3 regions of the Aliiglaciecola sp. SL4 genome follow, and region 3 is predicted to be linked to each of the others. Evidence: predicted binding sites of a transcription regulator. Region 3 holds the regulator's gene; each other region holds the start of a gene.
What was found. The regulator sigma-54, encoded in region 3, starts transcription at its own class of promoters, with help from an activator protein. The targets are predictions, from matches to a motif close to GTTGGCACGNNNNTNGNNT.

Region 1 (5,648 bases), on a different contig from region 3:
CAAAAACATTTTCGACCGGTAAAGCAAGGAGTACTTTAGCCCGTTTAACGCCATTTATTTCTTCAATGGTACGCGCAATTTGTTGTTCCCTAGCATGCTTTAAACGCTCTTTTTCAACTCGCTGAGAAACCCCAAACCCCATATCTTGCATGATAATTTCAGCACCGGTGTTTTCAGAGGAAGAAGAAAGACCTTGGCGAGTCATATTTAATTTGATCGCTTTATAGTCGCTTTCCAATACTTTGACAACGTTACCTTCAAGTATGTAGTCGGGGTAATTCTGATCAAGGTAATCGAGGGTTTCAATAAGTTCTTGGGTTTCCATTTTCCCCAAAGGACGGTAAGTAGGTTCTTGTGCCCAAATCACGATAAAAATCGCAATAGCGATACAGATCACTAGCGCAATCACTATGGTCACTTGACGCATAATGTCTACATTGCCTAATGCGTCCATAAAACCAGATTTATGCTCTAGTTCTGTGGAATCTGAATAATTGTCATTGTCACTAAGTGCAAGCTCAGTGCTAGTTGCCTCGGCCACGAGTTATCCTCTTGCTAAGTTAAACGGGCATGTTCATGATTTGTTTATATGCTTCTAGCACTTTGTTGCGTACCTGCACGGTAGCTTCAAAAGCAATGCCTGACTTCTCTTTGGTCAACATCACATCAGCAAGGCTCATATTGGGATCACCCATCTCAAATGCGATTTGTTTGTTTTTTGCATCGAGCTGCATATCGTTCACAGTGTTTATGGCCTGACCTAACATTTCGGCAAAGTTGTGTGAAGAAGGATTGGTGCCAGGAAGCTGCGCAACGTCCATTTGTGCGTTGGACGCCATTGCCTGCATTTCTTGATATAAAGATTGTGCTTTGATTTCCATGTGTCGCTCCGGTGGTCAAATCAATAGGCTTTGCGAATGTCAAAAAAAATGGCAAAGCATGAATTCTTTTACAGCTATAGCTTGACTAAGCAAACTCAATGCCAACCTTTTATATCTATAAATATCAATAAGTTATGGTGTTTGTCATTTTATTGACGGAGTGCCGTTTCCCCACGACTTAAGCCTGACTAAGCTGAGTAATGCTTTGAGATTTACCGGAGTAGGTTAACAGGAGGGTTTGAAGAGGTATGAACTCATCAAAAAAACTAAAAAAATAGCCGTTGGTTAACGGCTATTTTTGGGATATTAAATCACTAAGCAGGTAGTTCGATCCCCACTTCGCGCATACGAGCTAATTTGTATCTCAAGGTACGAGGACTAATGCCCAGTCGTTCGGCTACATCTTTGCGTCGACCGTTGCACGACTGCAAAGTGTCTAGAATGATTTGATGTTCTTGATGACGTAATTCACTGCCTAATTTACTATCATCTACCTCGGCTTGATTTCCTTGCTCAGCCACCATAGTTTGGCCAGTCTCAATTTCGATCATCAAATCATTGGCGTCAATCGTTTCACCATCAGATAAAATTAACGCGCGTTGGATCACATTTTCCAACTCTCGTACATTACCCGGCCAAACATGTTGCATTAATTTACTTCTAGCTGAAGCGGTTAAGCTCGGAGCAGGCTGATTACCGTTGTAATGCCTTTCTATCATGTGTTCAGCTAGGGGTACTATGTCCCCTGCTCGCTTATCCAATGGATGCCACATTAATGGGAAAACATTTAATCTGTAGTATAAATCCTCTCTGAATTTACCATCACTGACAACTTGTTTTAAATCACGGTTACTAGTGGCAATCACTCGCACATCTAATGCAATGGTTTTGCGGCCACCTAATCTTTCCACTTCTTTTTCTTGCAATACACGCAATAGTTTTGCCTGCAGTGCTAAATCCATTTCAGTAATTTCATCTAATAAAATACTGCCGCCTTGGGCCAATTCAAACTTACCCGGAGAGGCTTGCAATGCACCGGTAAAGGCGCCTTTTTCATAGCCAAACAAAGTCGCCTCTAACATATTCTCAGGAATGGCAGCACAATTAATAGCAACAAATGGCTGATCTTTGCGGCTAGACTGATCGTGAATATATCGCGCTAACACTTCCTTACCCGAACCACTAGGTCCTAAAACCATTACTGTTGCATCCGAGGTAGCGACTTTCTTCGCTAAATTAAGCAAGTTAATACTTGTTGGGTCGGCAGCAATAGGATTGCGGGATTCAACTTGTTGAGCTGGAGCATAACGTCCCACTAAATTTAGTAGTACTTCGGGACTAAATGGTTTTGATAAATAATCAGTTGCGCCATCGCGCATTGCTTGTACTGCATCATCAATTGTTGCATAAGCCGTCATCAATAAAGTCGGTAAGTTAGGGTATTTATTTTTAATACTGCGCAATAAGGTTAGGCCACTCATTTCGCCCATTTGAATATCACTTACGACCAAGTCGACTTTATGTGAACTTAGTTTGACCATCGCTTGTTCAGCCGAGTTTGCCTCTATAACCTCGTAACCACCTAGTAATAGGGTATCGACCAATGCCTCTCTTAACCCGGCATCATCTTCTACAATTAATATGCTGGTCTGACTCACGATTTCTCTCCCAAAGCCTGTTTAGTTGCTTGACTTGAATTAATAATAGGTAACATGAGGCTAAAACATGCTCCTGCGCCTGGCATATTTGACACAGTAACCGAGCCACCATGGGACTTAGCCACAGTTGCGACTACTGAAAGCCCTAAGCCTGTACCATGACTTTTTGAGGTATAAAAAGGCTCAAAAATGCGATTTAAACACTGTGTATCAACGCCCGGACCGTTATCTTGGATGTGCAAGCTCACCTGTTGACTGTCGTTCAAACAACTAATAGTTATTTGGCAATCTTCAGGCTGGACTTGAATCGCATTGTGAATAATATTTTGCAGTGCTCCCAAAAGCGCGGGTTTATTGCCTAATATTGTTAATTGTGGGTCAATATCTTTGACGATTAACTGGGCGTTAGCTTGTTGAACCATATTCTCTGAGGAAACCAATAATTCTGATATTAGCTCTGTTACAGAGATGTTTTGTACCACTTGCTCTTCACCACTTTTAGCAAACAACAACATGTCGTTTACCTGACCTTCTAAATCTTTCAACCTTAGCATGAGCTTTTCGCCAAAGCGCTCACGAGCACTATCACTAAGTTGATTGCTGGCTAAATTCGACGCGTACAATATCGCGGCAGATAGCGGCGTACGGATTTGATGAACAATAGATGCAACGGTTTTTCCTAAGGAAGACAAACGTTGCATGTGGCTAATTCGCTGCTGTAATTGTCTAGTTTCAGTCAAGTCAGTCAGCACGATAAGCTGACCTGGCTCGGCTGTTAACGGCGTAATGGATAATTTTACTTTTCGGCCATCATGCAAAGAGACCTCATGACCATCATCAGCTTGTGGTTTAAAAGAGCGGGCGATGATTTTTCGCCAAGCTTGGCCCTCTAACGGCTCACCTAATAAGGCTTTAGCTAAGGCATTGGCTTGTTTCACTTGCCCTTGTCCATTAATTACCACCACTCCGGCAGGCATAACCTGTAACAGGTGCTCAAGCCTAGTAGCTTGGCTTTTTAACTGCTCAAATTCTTGTTTGGACACTTCAGTAGTTGATGGGGTGTTTGATTGAGGTGCGACTGAATGTGAAGCACGATCACCTGAATGAGACGATGTTATAGAGCTAATTTCGCTCTGTTCGTCTGCATAGGATATGTTGAATGCACTGTCGAACGCCATAAAGTCCTCACGTCAAAAATATTACTCATGGTGAGTATTTAGCATATCCCATGCCAATTATTTTACCCTACATATCAATAGGTTAAACGAATTTAAACGGAGAATGGAACGTCAACAAAATGACGGGTGTGGATTTTAGTCTAAAAAACTTAGGAAACTAATTTAGGTAAAGATTAAACCCAACGGCTTTAGTCGCGGACAATAGCATATTTTCGCATCTTTTCAACAAGGGTGGTACGGCGCATACCTAGGGCTTCTGCTGCTCGAGCTACTACCCCATCTTGTTGGTCAAGGGCTTGATTGATCATGCTGATTTCAAGCTCTGATAAATATTCTTTTAGGTTCATACCGTCTGATGGCAATGCTGAATTGGTGTTCAATTCAGTGTTTTGATTAATCTCCTGACTACCATTGGAATCAGCAAATTCACTTTCATGGCTATCAGTGGATTCATCATCACTTGTGTCATTAAACAAAGCGATTATAGCTTCACGTTCCAATAACTCTTCAGGGTAATCAGGTTCAAAGTTGTCGCCATCGGTATATTGGTATTTAGAGGGTAAATCAGTTACGTCTACCACTTGATTGGGGTATAAAATCAATAATCTTTCGACTAGATTGGAAAGCTCACGCACATTGCCGGGCCAGAGGTGCTCCACCAGCGAATTAATCGCATTTTCGGTAAAACGCAATGACTTCTCATTTTCTTGCTCTAGTCGTGATACCAATTCTTGCAACAACAAGGGAATATCTTCTTTGCGCTCTCTTAATGCAGGGCTTTCAATGGGAAAAACATTCAAACGATAGTATAGATCTTCCCGAAAGGATCCTTCAGCGATCATATTTTCGAGTTCTCGGTGTGTAGCGGCCACAATACGAACATCACATTTAATGGGTTTATTGCCCCCTACTCGCTCATATTGACGCTCTTGTAAAACCCGCAGCAACTTAACTTGCATTTGCAAAGGCATATCGCCAATTTCATCTAAGAATAGCGTACCGCCTTCGGCTAATTCAAAACGACCTTTACGTGAATTGATAGCCCCAGTAAATGCGCCTTTTTCATGACCAAACAGCTCACTTTCGAGTAGTTCAGCTGGAATGGCACCACAATTTACAGGAATGAAAGGACCACTATTTCTATTTGACAAGAAATGTAGATTGCGAGCAATGACTTCTTTACCTGTGCCAGACTCGCCTAATACTAAAACATTCGCGTCAGAACTTGATACTTGCTCAATTAGGTGACGAACATTCTGAATTTCTTCGCTTTTCCCCACTAAACTACGGAATAATTTGGTTTTACTAGTATTCGTACTTTTGGCTGGCCGTTTACGTAAGTATTCTTGACATCGATGTAGCATCTGAGTCAAAACGGGATAGGTTACGGGCTCTTCTAGATGTCCGACAATATTAGCTCTAAATTCAGCATCTGTTTGTGCGTTGCCAATGACAATAAAGGGTTGGGCTGGAAATTTGCTTACCACATCATCAGTAAGCTCGGGCGAGTCGAAATCGATAATAACCGCTTCAAAGCTATCTTGTTTTTTCAACGCAGACATTGCTTCGGAAAAAGGAACCTGGGCACAACGTTCGCCTAAAAAAGACAAGATTGTTTTGAGATTATTGGCGCGCGACGTATGCCCGCTGATAATCAGAATTGTGCTCATCCTTTCCCCAACTTTGTTATTTTTATTTTTTGTATTCAAGGGTGTGTCAAATCCAAGTAAATGTTTGCCAAGCTTTTCTACTTTAAAATAGGTAATAACACATTACCTATTCGCGCAGTCTGTCTGCTCAAAGGTTAGCGTATATTTTTACTCATGTCAGCAACCTATAAAATGAAACTGAAACACACCTTGCGATTCTATCTTGATTTTAAACATTCGTTGTCGGATAGCAACTACCAATTTTTATGTTTATGAATAAAA
Region 2 (5,648 bases), on a different contig from region 3:
TTGTTCCCTATTACTACTACATTATGTATTTCCTATTGGCCTTGTGTTTTTCATCCCTATTGGTTTTTATTGTGTCTTTATTGCTAATGTGGCGTGGTGTCAAACTTGCTCGTTTATATCTACTCGCATGGTCAGTTTTAATTGTGGCGGGCTTTTTAGCTGGACTAGAAAGTTCGAACTTACTCGATATCAATATACCCGCACAATATTTTGTGATGCTAGGCGCGGCTATTGAAACTTTTATGTTGGCCTTTGTTTTAGTCATCTCATATACCATTCAGCGCGATGACCAGTATCAAAATCAAGAGCTTGCTTTACTTGAAGAGCGTATGGCTAGAGAAGCCCAAGAAAAAGCCCTCAAGTTGAAAGAAGAAGCACAAGAGAGTTTAGAATACAGCGTGCAAGAGCGAACTCTTGAGTTGGAAATTGCTCTACGAGAATTATCCGAAACAAATAATGAATTAGAGCAGCAAACACGAACTGATAGCCTTACAGGGATCCGCAATCGCAAACATTTTGACAAAAAATTCCAGGCCGAAGCTCGTCGATGCCGACGTGAACGCTCAGATTTGTCTTTAATTATGTTAGACATCGATCATTTTAAGAATATTAATGATACTTATGGACATGTTGCTGGTGACGAAGTCATTAAACATGTGGCAAAAATGCTAAAGCAGAACTTAAAACGTACCACCGATGATGCTTGCCGTTACGGTGGCGAAGAGTTTGCCCTTATTCTGCCCAATACCGATTTCGATGGTGCTAGATCTTTAGGGGAGAAGCTCAGAGAAATCATTGAAAATGCGGTCACTGAAGTTGATGGTCTACAACTTAAAGTGACTATTAGTGCTGGAGTTGCTTCTACTGTTGTAAGCGGAGTAGATGATGAAAAAAGCCTACTAGAAAGTGCGGATAAAGCCTTATATCAAGCCAAGCGTGATGGCCGAAATAGGGTGAGAAGTATACATTTACACCCCCGTGATATTGTTTGAAATTTACAAAGTTGAAAAATTGAAGAGGTAGAGATTTTTATGTTCGAACAAAAGTTTCCTGCTAATCGTATGAGAAGAATGCGCAAACACGAATTTACCCGTGAGTTGATGGCAGAGAATACCTTATCAGTGAAGGATCTCATTTATCCTATGTTTGTTGTCGAGGGAACACAGCAACGAGTGCCGGTTCCTTCTATGCCTGGTGTTGAGCGTTTATCAATAGACTTATTGGTAGAAGAAGCTAAAGAGTTAGTCGAGCTTGGCATACCAGCCATTGCTATTTTTCCGGTAACGCCCCTAGACATAAAGTCGGAATGTGCGAGTGAAGCATTTAATCCACAAGGCTTAGCGCAGCGAGCGGTAAGAGCAATTAAGCACAATGCCCCAGATATTGCAGTGTTGACGGATGTGGCACTTGACCCATTTACTTCTCATGGGCAAGACGGTTTACTTGATGAATCTGGGTATGTGCTCAATGATGAAACCTGTGAAGTACTGGTTAAGCAAGCATTATCCCACGCTGAAGCAGGAGCAGATATAGTTGCTCCTTCTGATATGATGGATGGACGTATTGGTATTATTCGTCAAGCGTTAGAGAAGCATGGCTACATCAATACCTGCATCATGGCTTATTCAGCAAAATATGCATCTAATTACTATGGTCCGTTTCGTGATGCCGTCGGTTCTGCCGGTAATATAAAAGGCGGAAATAAGCATAGTTACCAAATGGATCCTGCTAATTCTGACGAAGCTTTACATGAGATTGGCCTTGATCTAAAAGAAGGTGCAGATATGGTTATGGTTAAACCTGGTATGCCTTACTTAGATATCGTTCGACGCTGCAAAGATACCTTTCAAGTACCAACCTTTGCCTATCAAGTCAGTGGTGAGTATGCCATGCATAAAGCGGCATTTGATAACGGTTGGCTAAATGAAGAAGCAGTTATCATGGAATCCTTACTGGCATTTAAACGGGCAGGGGCAAACGGTATTTTAACTTATTTTGCCAAACAAGCAGCACAAATACTGGCAAGGTAGCTATTCGTTAATGTCCTACCTAGCTCACTATCCTATAGTGAACATTAATGGCATCGAATAATAAAAATGCGTGGCCAAGCATAGTTAAAGTTAATTGTGCTTGGTTTATATCTACTCACCTCTTTTCCAAATTTCAGCGTTATCAGACATTCCTCTTTACCAATTTTAGTTAAACCCAACTAAGTACCGATTCATCACATAACAAATGTGAAAAAGTTTCTAGCGCTAGTGTACTTTTTGCAAATAAACCCCGAAAGGGAATTTACTTAAATCATCCGCACCTATAATATTTTTATATATATCAATATCTTATGTTTATTCTTTTTGTTGGCATGTAAAACGCATTACAAATATCGAACACAAACAAAAGGAGAATATTATGTTGAGCTGGGCACTAACATTTTTAGTTATTGCAATTATCGCAGCTGTATTTGGTTTTGGTGGAATAGCTGGTACCGCAGCCGGAATCGCGAAAATTATCTTTTTTGTATTCGTAGTTTTACTTGTGATTTCACTAATAGCGAATGCACTACGTGGCAAAGGTCCGAAAGTCTAGCGAACTTTGCTAACACCACTTATTTTAGATTTATAACAATATTAAAGTAACGGAGAAACACATGAAAAATTTTAAACATACCCTTCAAATACTATTAGTTGCTGGTTCAGTATTTGCTCTAGCTGCATGTGAGCAAGGTCCTGCTGAGGACGCTGGTGAAAGTGTTGATGAAATGGTTACCGATGCAGGTAACGCCCTTGAGGATGCTTGTGAAGATGTGAAAGAAGGCGTAAAAGCTGAAGATCAAGACTGTTAATCTAGTCAAGATTAATAACATCCAAGCAAACTAAAAGGGCTCTTAGAGCCCTTTTGTATTTTTAAACGAGGTGACTTATGGACTTCAAATTAATAATTATCGCTTTAGTAATTAGTGTTGGTTTTTTTGTAACATCAACTGGACTTGCTGGTGGAAGCCCAATTTATACGTTCTTAGCTTCTTTTGGTTTATTTATGATTATACTAGTTATTAGTATGCTGCTTTTTGCCAAAAAAAATTCGAAAAAGTAAACTGACGTAAGAGCCTTCCTTGCAGTTTAAAGGCAAGGCTGACGCTTTGACAGTTCAGTGGAATAGGTTTGATAAAAGGAACTATTAATGAAAAATCTAGCCAGTCTAGACAAGCTTTTCGATTCAATAAAAACTAGTTTCTGGTTCGTTCCACTATTGATGGTTATAACGTCCATTTTTTCAGCTTGGTTAATGGTCTGGATTGATCATGCTCAAGCCTGGGGAAAGTTAGATTGGCTTCCCTTTTTATATGAAACTGAGCAAAGCACCTTGCTTTCATTGCTCAACACCATCGCCGCTTCAATGATAACGGTTACCAGTATCGCCTTTTCTATAACAATTGTTACCTTAACCTTAGCCTCGTCGCAATTCGGTCCGCGCTTGATTCGTAATTTTATGGACGATAGAGGGACTCAAGTGGTATTGGGAACCTTTATATCGATATTTTCCTACTGTGTGGTGCTAATTTATTCCATGAGCTTAGATTCAAATCAGGACATCATAATGGGTTTGGCTATTATTTGGTGTTTGTTGGCGACATTATTTAGTGTTTTTGTCCTTATTTATTTTATTCATCATGTTTCACGCTCAATTCAAGCTGATAACGTTATTAACGAGCTTTGTGACGAAATTAACCATTCCCTTGAACCTTTATTCTGTGCTGAGACAACACCTAAATTAGGCAAAGAGGCGCGGAAAACTTTTTCTTATACTTTGCCAATATTCGCCGACCAAAGTGGTTATTTACAGCTGTTGAGTAATGACAAATTGCTGGAAATTGCCAGCAAATATGATCTTTTTATTGAGTTTAAATGGCGACCTGGTCATTTGATAAATGAAGGAGCTGAACTAGCGACTTTGAAAAGTTTAAAACCTATCCAAGATGAATTATCTAGCCTTGTAAATCAAAGTTGTGTCATCGGCAGTAATCGAACGCCGATTCAAGATCCCGAGTATGCCATACATCAAATGGTAGAAATCGCCGTGCGTGCTCTGTCTCCTGGAGTTAATGATCCCTATACGGCGATTACTTGCGTTGATAAGTTATGTGTAGTGCTTTGCAATATATCAAAACAAGAATTGCATTCAGGGGAATACTACGGTCAAGATGGTATTTTGAGATTACGTCGCAATCCTTACGATTTTGAGGGGGTAGCTAATTCTGCGTTTGATCAGATTCGCCAGTATTCTGTAAGTTCTGTGGCGGTAAGTATCCGATTAGTCGAGAGTTTATACCGCATCGCTTCGGCAACAGATAAGCCTGATATTCATTCGGTTATCCTGCGTCAATTAGTGGCAATTGAGCAAGGAAAAGAACATGTTCAATATACCGAGCAAGACTCAGAAGATTTCACTAAAAGTGTGCTCAAAGTTAAGAACTTACTTAAAACTACATCATTTCAGTCTTAAGCCAAACTGAGTAGTGAAATCTTGGTTTGTTGAGTCATTCAGACCGACAGTCCAATCATCTTCAGTGATATTCACTTTAAATTGACTGGCAATAGTTAGATGCCTCAACCCTTACCGACTGCACGGTTTCAAGGTTATTCAATCCCAAAAAAAATGTTCCTTAAACTAAACGCCGCAATTCCCAATGCTATTAACACTCTCAAACTTACTTTCTTTAATGCTGTAGAAATTACATTTGAGTATTTCAAAACTACATGATTTTTATCGAGTTTAATATTAAATTATTTAAAATAACCATAATAATCAGACGTTTACGCGTTGGCATCGAATTGGCATTAATAGGATTGTCTAAACAAAAAGGAGAGACTGATATGAAACGTACTACTTGTTCACTAATTATAGCTGCTGCTTTAACAACTGCTTCAATGAGTGCTAACGCAGAAAACGAATGGTCAGATAAAGCAAAAGATGCATGGATTGATGGTAAAGCTGAAACTACTTTACTGTTCAACGGCAATCTAGATTCTTTCGACATTAATACTGACGTTAAAGATGGTGTTATTGTCTTAACTGGTAAAGTTAATACCGACGTAGACAAAGCCCTAGCCGAAGAACTTATGCTATCCCTTGACGGTGTAGATGACGTTGATAACCAGCTAACAGTTATCACTGATGAAGAAGATTCTGACACAGCGCAAATTATGCAATCTTTAAAAGATTCTAAAGTAGAATCGGTAGTGAAAACACGCCTATTGTTTGAGTCAGAAGTTAGCGGTACCGATATCGAAGTTGAAGTTGAAGACGGTATTGTAACCCTCACCGGAGAGCTTGATTCAAACGCTGAGCGTGAGTTAGCAGTTACTATTGCTGAGAATACTGATGATGTGAAAAATGTTGTTTCTAACCTTACTATTGGTAAATAACATCATTGGGTATTACTAAAAAAAGCGCCTCTGGCGCTTTTTTTATTGGGCAATTAAACGCTTTATATAAAATTGCTTGTAACGGTAAAACGGAAGCACTTTAAGAAGTTCTTCTATGGGTATCATTGCAAATGCCCAAAACACTGAAACCTCGAAATGTAGAATTAAAAGTGCGCATATTGGCAGCGAAATCGCCCACTGGGTGATAAGGTGAATTTTTAA
Region 3 (5,648 bases):
ACAAAAAAACTGCGGTTCAAAAACTCAGAACCGGCTTAAATTTAAAAAAAGAAAATATCGCGTCTATGGGTGATGATATGCCTGATGTGGGCATGTTCGAACACAGTAGCGTATCTATTAGTGTTCCAAATGGCCACCCGTACGTAAAATCAGTTGCTGAATATATTACGCGAACAACGGGTGGGGCTGGCGCAGTACGAGAAGTATGCGACCTCATATTGTTCGCTAATAATAAATTAAATCGTATTTACGGTAGCAGCGTATGAATCGAATCACCCTAAGCATTGGCATTTTGTTTGTGCTAATCTTAATGATATATGTGCCAGGGTGGATAAGTTCAGATACGGAACAAACCAATGCACCTAGTGAAGATTCTTGGCAGCCCAATTATCAAGCGAGGAATATGCGCAGTACTCTTTATAATGAAAATGGCGAAGTGAACCACGAGGTTTTCGCCCTTAAAATGGAACATTATCAAATTCTAGGTTTCACCTTGTTTAGCCACCCCAAATACACCATCTATGTATCCGATGAACAAAATCCTTGGCATGTTGAAGCTGAAGAGGGCACACTTTATGAGGACAATCGCATTCAATTAGAAACTGACGTAGAGATTAGAAGCTTAGATGATTCGGGATTTGTGCAAACAATTAAAACACAATTTTTAGAAATTAATTTGGTAGACAAAACAATGATGTCAGATGAACCGGTTGAGATTAACGGAAAAGATTTTATTGTTAAAAGTAATGGCTTTGTAGCAAATTTAACTACGCAGGAATATGAACTTAAAAATCATGTGCAAACTCAATATGCGCCTCGTTAGCGCTTTAATCATCAGCTTAGTGTTTAGCGCTGCTGTTAGCGCCGGTGAAAACGACTTTAATTTACCTATCAAAGTTGACTCTAAGTCAAACTTCTTTGATGGCAAAACCAAAACTTCAATTTTTAGAAAAGACGTTAAAATTACCCAAGGCTCCCTTGAAATTTTAGCCGATGAGGTTGAAGTCATAGCCGGCTTAGGTGAAGGTAAAGAAGTATTTATTGCCCGAGGTAAACCGGCAAAGTATAGCCAAACCCTTGATGACGGAAGTAAGATCAGCGCTGCGGCTAATGAAATAAAATACGAAGTATCCAATCGAACTTTAACATTAAATGGCTCAGCTGAATTGAATCAGGATAGCAGCCTTGTTAAAGGTGAATCCATCCAATTCAATATGGAATTGGAACAATTAATAGCTGAAAGCAACAGTAATGCAGAGGGCGGAGTGACCGCTATTTTTCAACCTGAGAGTATCCGTAAACGTCAGGAAGAAGATGCAGAAGAAAAATCGAATGATTTAGAACAGCAAGGCACTGACAAGCTGCAGGATGAGCAACCTTAATGGCAACGTTAAAAGCGATTAACCTAGCTAAATCATACAAATCTCGACAAGTAGTACGAGATGTTAGTTTAGAAGTGTCTACAGGGCAGATTGTTGGATTGTTAGGCCCCAATGGTGCAGGCAAAACAACGACTTTTTATATGATTGTAGGGCTTGTTCCTTTAGATAAGGGCGATATTTATATTGACCAAACAGCACTAACTTTACAGCCTATGCACATTCGAGCTAGAAAAGGAATTGGGTATCTTCCTCAAGAATCGTCTATATTTCGTAAACTAACTGTTTATCAAAATATCATGGCAATTTTACAAACCCGAAAAGAATTGAGCTCAGACCAACGAGAAGAACAAGCAGATGCATTGCTTGACGAGTTTAATATAAATCATATCCGTAATAGCCTAGGCATGAGTTTATCTGGAGGAGAACGCAGAAGAGTCGAAATAGCACGGGCCCTGGCCGCCGCACCCGAATTTATTTTATTAGATGAACCTTTTGCAGGTGTGGATCCAATTTCTGTAAATGATATAAAAAAAATAATTCAACACCTGCGCGATAGAGGTATTGGAGTATTAATAACTGACCATAATGTACGTGAAACCCTAGACGTGTGTGAAAAAGCGTATATTGTAAGTCATGGTGAATTGATCGCTTCTGGAACTGCAGAAGAAGTTTTAAATAATCAACAAGTCAGAGATGTATACCTTGGCGAGCAATTCAAGCTATAGTACAGGTATGTTGTTTTTAACCAAAGCTTTGTGGCTAAACAAGTAAGAATATAAAAACTAAATGAAACCCTCGTTACAATTAAAATTCAGCCAGCAACTAACAATGACGCCTCAATTGCAACAGGCTATCCGTCTATTGCAGTTGTCAACGCTGGATTTACAACAGGAAATACAAGAAGCTTTAGAATCCAACCCGCTTTTAGAAGTAGAGGATGGTTCGGACATCCCCACAGGAGATTCCGCATTAGCAGATAGTAATGATAAATTTTCGGAAGAAACCGTATCCGCAAGTTCTGACTCAATGGATACAAACGAGGCATTAGAAAAAGCAGATATTCCGGACGAATTACCCATAGATAGCACTTGGGATGAATATATCAGTGCATCTTCAGCACCCGCATCAATTAGTGGTGGCAGCGGTGGTGATGATGATCAAATTTTCCAAGGTGAAACCAGCGAAAATATACAAGATCATTTGTTATGGCAAATGCGCTTAACCCCCTTTTCCGAAGTAGATACCGCTATAGCCATTGCCATTATCGACTCAATCGATGAATCTGGATATTTAACCATTAGCACTGAAGAAGTACTCGCTAGTCTCGACCACGAAGAGGTTGAACTTGATGAAGTTGAATGTGTTCTAAAACGCATTCAAATGTTCGATCCTATAGGTTCTGGTTCTCGAAATCCTCAAGAGTGTTTAATGGTACAAATGAATCAATTTGCCCCAGGTACACCTTGGCTAAATGAAGCTAAATTATTAATTAGTGAATATGCAGACCTTTTAGGTAGCAAAGATTACCGAACGTTAATGCGCAAAACTCGTTTAAAAGAAGACGATTTACGCGAAGCAATGCGTTTGTTGCAAACATTAAATCCTCGTCCTGGCAGCGCGCTGATAATTGGTGAATCCGAATACGTGATTCCTGATGTTTCTGTAATGAAAAAAAATGGCCGTTGGCAAGTAGAGTTAAACCCCGACAGTTTGCCTAAACTAAATGTTAATCAGCAGTATGCAGCGATGAGCCGCAATGCTAAAAACACCAGCGACAGTCAGTTCATACGTTCACATATGCAAGAAGCCAAGTGGTTTATTAAAAGCCTCGAAAGCCGAAACGACACATTGCTCAAAGTAGCCAACTGTATTGTTCAGCAACAAGTCGGATTTTTCGAACATGGTCCGGAAATGATGAAACCAATGGTGTTAAATGATGTCGCAGAAATGGTGGATATGCATGAATCAACTATTTCCCGTGTCACTACACAAAAATATATGCATACACCAAGAGGAATTTACGAACTGAAGTACTTTTTCTCCAGCCATGTTGCCACAGACTCTGGCGGAGAGTGCTCTTCAACGGCAATTCGCGCACTAATTAAAAAACTTGTCGCTGCAGAGCTTCCAACTAAGCCACTTAGCGATAGTAAGATTGCTGATCTACTGGCTGACCAAGGTATACAGGTTGCCCGTAGAACAATAGCAAAATACCGGGAGTCTTTATCGATCCCACCGTCTAACCAACGCAAGAGCCTGCTGTAGGCTCGTTAACAGAAGGAATACGCTAATATGCAAATTAACCTTACTGGCCATCATGTAGAAATTACAGATTCATTGCGAGATTATGTAGACACTAAATTTACGAAGTTAGAAAGGCATTTTGATCACATCAACAATGTCCATGTCATTCTCAATGTCGAAAAGCTTAATCAAAAAGCTGAAGCGACAGTTCATCTTAGCGGAGGCGAAGTTTTTGCAACCTCAGAACATAACGATATGTACGCAGCCATTGACGGATTAATAGATAAGCTTGATCGACAGGTGATCAAGCACAAGGAAAAGATTAAACGTCATTAACATATATTAGATTATTTAATGGAAATTAAAGACATCCTTTCCTCTGACTGCACAAGTTGTGCAGTCCAGGGGACAAGCAAAAAACGAATCCTTGAAACTATCAGCCTATTAGCGGCAGAAAAGATTGACGGTATTGACCAAACTACGATTTTGAATAGTTTAGTCAGTCGCGAAAAAATGGGTAGTACAGGAATCGGCAATGGTATTGCGCTGCCCCACGGCAGATTAGCTGGGTTAAAAGACGTAGTCGCAATATTAATTACCAGTGATCCTTCCATCAATTTTGACGCAGTCGATAATTGTCCTGTAGATATATTTTTCGCTATTTTAGTACCAGAAGATAAAGCCGCCGGACACCTACAAACCTTGGCCACTATAGCAACAAAGTTAAGTGACAAAGAGGTTCTTAAACGCATTCGCTGTGCTGAAGATAACGGACAGTTATACGAGGCAATTGTTTCATGAAGCTGATTATTATAAGTGGTCGCTCCGGTTCAGGAAAATCAATTGCACTGCGCTCTTTAGAAGATTTAGGCTATTATTGTGTTGATAATATCCCTGTTAACCTTCTGCCTACCCTTACTCATACAGTTATGGATGAGTATGACCAAGTTGCGGTAAGTATTGACGTAAGAAACCTTCCCAAAGTATCTGGTGAATTGGTGGAAATCCTCGATTACCTGCCTGCAAACTGGGATATGACTATTGTTTATTTAGATGCCAGTGATGACATACTAATTAAGCGTTTCAGCGAAACCCGTCGCTTACACCCGTTATCACGTCAAAACAAATCGCTTTCCGATGCCATTCAAGCTGAAGGTCAACTTTTAGCTCCTATAGCAGAACGTGCTGACTTATATTTAGATACTGACAAGCTTTCGGTTCATCAATTAGCTGAGTTAGTTCGTGAACGCATTCTAGGAAAGAAAAGCTCAAGACTGGTTTTAGTATTTGAATCTTTTGGATTTAAATATGGCATACCTAAAGATGCCGACTATGTTTTTGATGCGCGATTTTTACCTAACCCTCATTGGGAACCGGACTTAAAACACCTAAGTGGATTAGACTCACCAGTTGAAATATTTTTAGGTTCACAACCCATAGTGACTAAATTTATTTGGCAAATCCAAAACCTCATATCAACTTGGCTTCCCCACCTAGAAAGAAATAACCGAAGTTACGTCACAGTTGCAATTGGCTGTACCGGTGGACAACATCGTTCAGTTTATGTTGCTGAGTCATTAGCAAAAACATTCTCAGCCTCTCACCCAGATGTGCAAATTAGACACCGAGAATTAAACAGATGAATCGCTTTGAAAAGCAAATAGTTATAGTTAATAAACTTGGCTTACATGCACGAGCAGCGACGGAATTAGTTAAAGTTGCCAATCAATTTGATGCTATAGTTACTTTAGTTCAAGGGGAAAAAACGGCATCGGCTAATAGTGTATTGGGTTTAATGATGTTAGAAAGCTCTCAAGGGAAAGAAGTCAACGTAATAAGCGAGGGAACCGACGCTGAGCAAGCACTTGCAGCTATCGAAAAGCTTATTGTAGAAAAGTTTCACGAGAACGAATAGCTCACTTTCATTCAAGTTGAGTAAATAATTGCTGACCTGCCGCTCTTAACCCTCTAAACTATTCATATTAGTAGTTTTTTCATCGAGCTGTATTTTCATGGCTGAAG

Region 1: AB6T38_RS05755 (PAS domain-containing sensor histidine kinase) is a predicted target of sigma-54. The motif match lies at 3,757-3,775, and genes of this name have one in related genera.
Region 2: AB6T38_RS10610 (DUF1328 domain-containing protein) is a predicted target of sigma-54. The motif match lies at 2,357-2,375, and genes of this name have one in related genera.

What each region holds. Positions count from the first base shown of each region.
Region 1 covers NZ_JBGOSE010000003.1:79,716-85,363, forward strand. The annotation lists gene fliF (flagellar basal-body MS-ring/collar protein FliF) at 1-541, opposite strand, end outside; gene fliE (flagellar hook-basal body complex protein FliE) at 561-881, opposite strand; gene AB6T38_RS05750 (sigma-54-dependent transcriptional regulator) at 1,196-2,539, opposite strand; gene AB6T38_RS05755 (PAS domain-containing sensor histidine kinase) at 2,536-3,717, opposite strand; gene AB6T38_RS05760 (sigma-54-dependent transcriptional regulator) at 3,906-5,387, opposite strand.
Region 2 covers NZ_JBGOSE010000006.1:87,544-93,191, forward strand. The annotation lists gene AB6T38_RS10600 (diguanylate cyclase) at 1-992, shown strand, start outside; gene hemB (porphobilinogen synthase) at 1,032-2,030, shown strand; gene AB6T38_RS10610 (DUF1328 domain-containing protein) at 2,410-2,586, shown strand; gene AB6T38_RS10615 (hypothetical protein) at 2,648-2,842, shown strand; gene AB6T38_RS10620 (DUF2254 domain-containing protein) at 3,181-4,503, shown strand; gene AB6T38_RS10625 (BON domain-containing protein) at 4,875-5,426, shown strand; gene AB6T38_RS10630 (MATE family efflux transporter) at 5,469-5,648, opposite strand, start outside.
Region 3 covers NZ_JBGOSE010000013.1:26,264-31,911, forward strand. The annotation lists gene kdsC (3-deoxy-manno-octulosonate-8-phosphatase KdsC) at 1-266, shown strand, start outside; gene lptC (LPS export ABC transporter periplasmic protein LptC) at 263-823, shown strand; gene lptA (lipopolysaccharide transport periplasmic protein LptA) at 810-1,382, shown strand; gene lptB (LPS export ABC transporter ATP-binding protein) at 1,382-2,107, shown strand; gene AB6T38_RS16015 (RNA polymerase factor sigma-54) at 2,169-3,647, shown strand; gene hpf (ribosome hibernation promoting factor) at 3,675-3,962, shown strand; gene AB6T38_RS16025 (PTS sugar transporter subunit IIA) at 3,981-4,427, shown strand; gene rapZ (RNase adapter RapZ) at 4,424-5,269, shown strand; gene AB6T38_RS16035 (HPr family phosphocarrier protein) at 5,266-5,541, shown strand; gene mgtE (magnesium transporter) at 5,639-5,648, shown strand, end outside.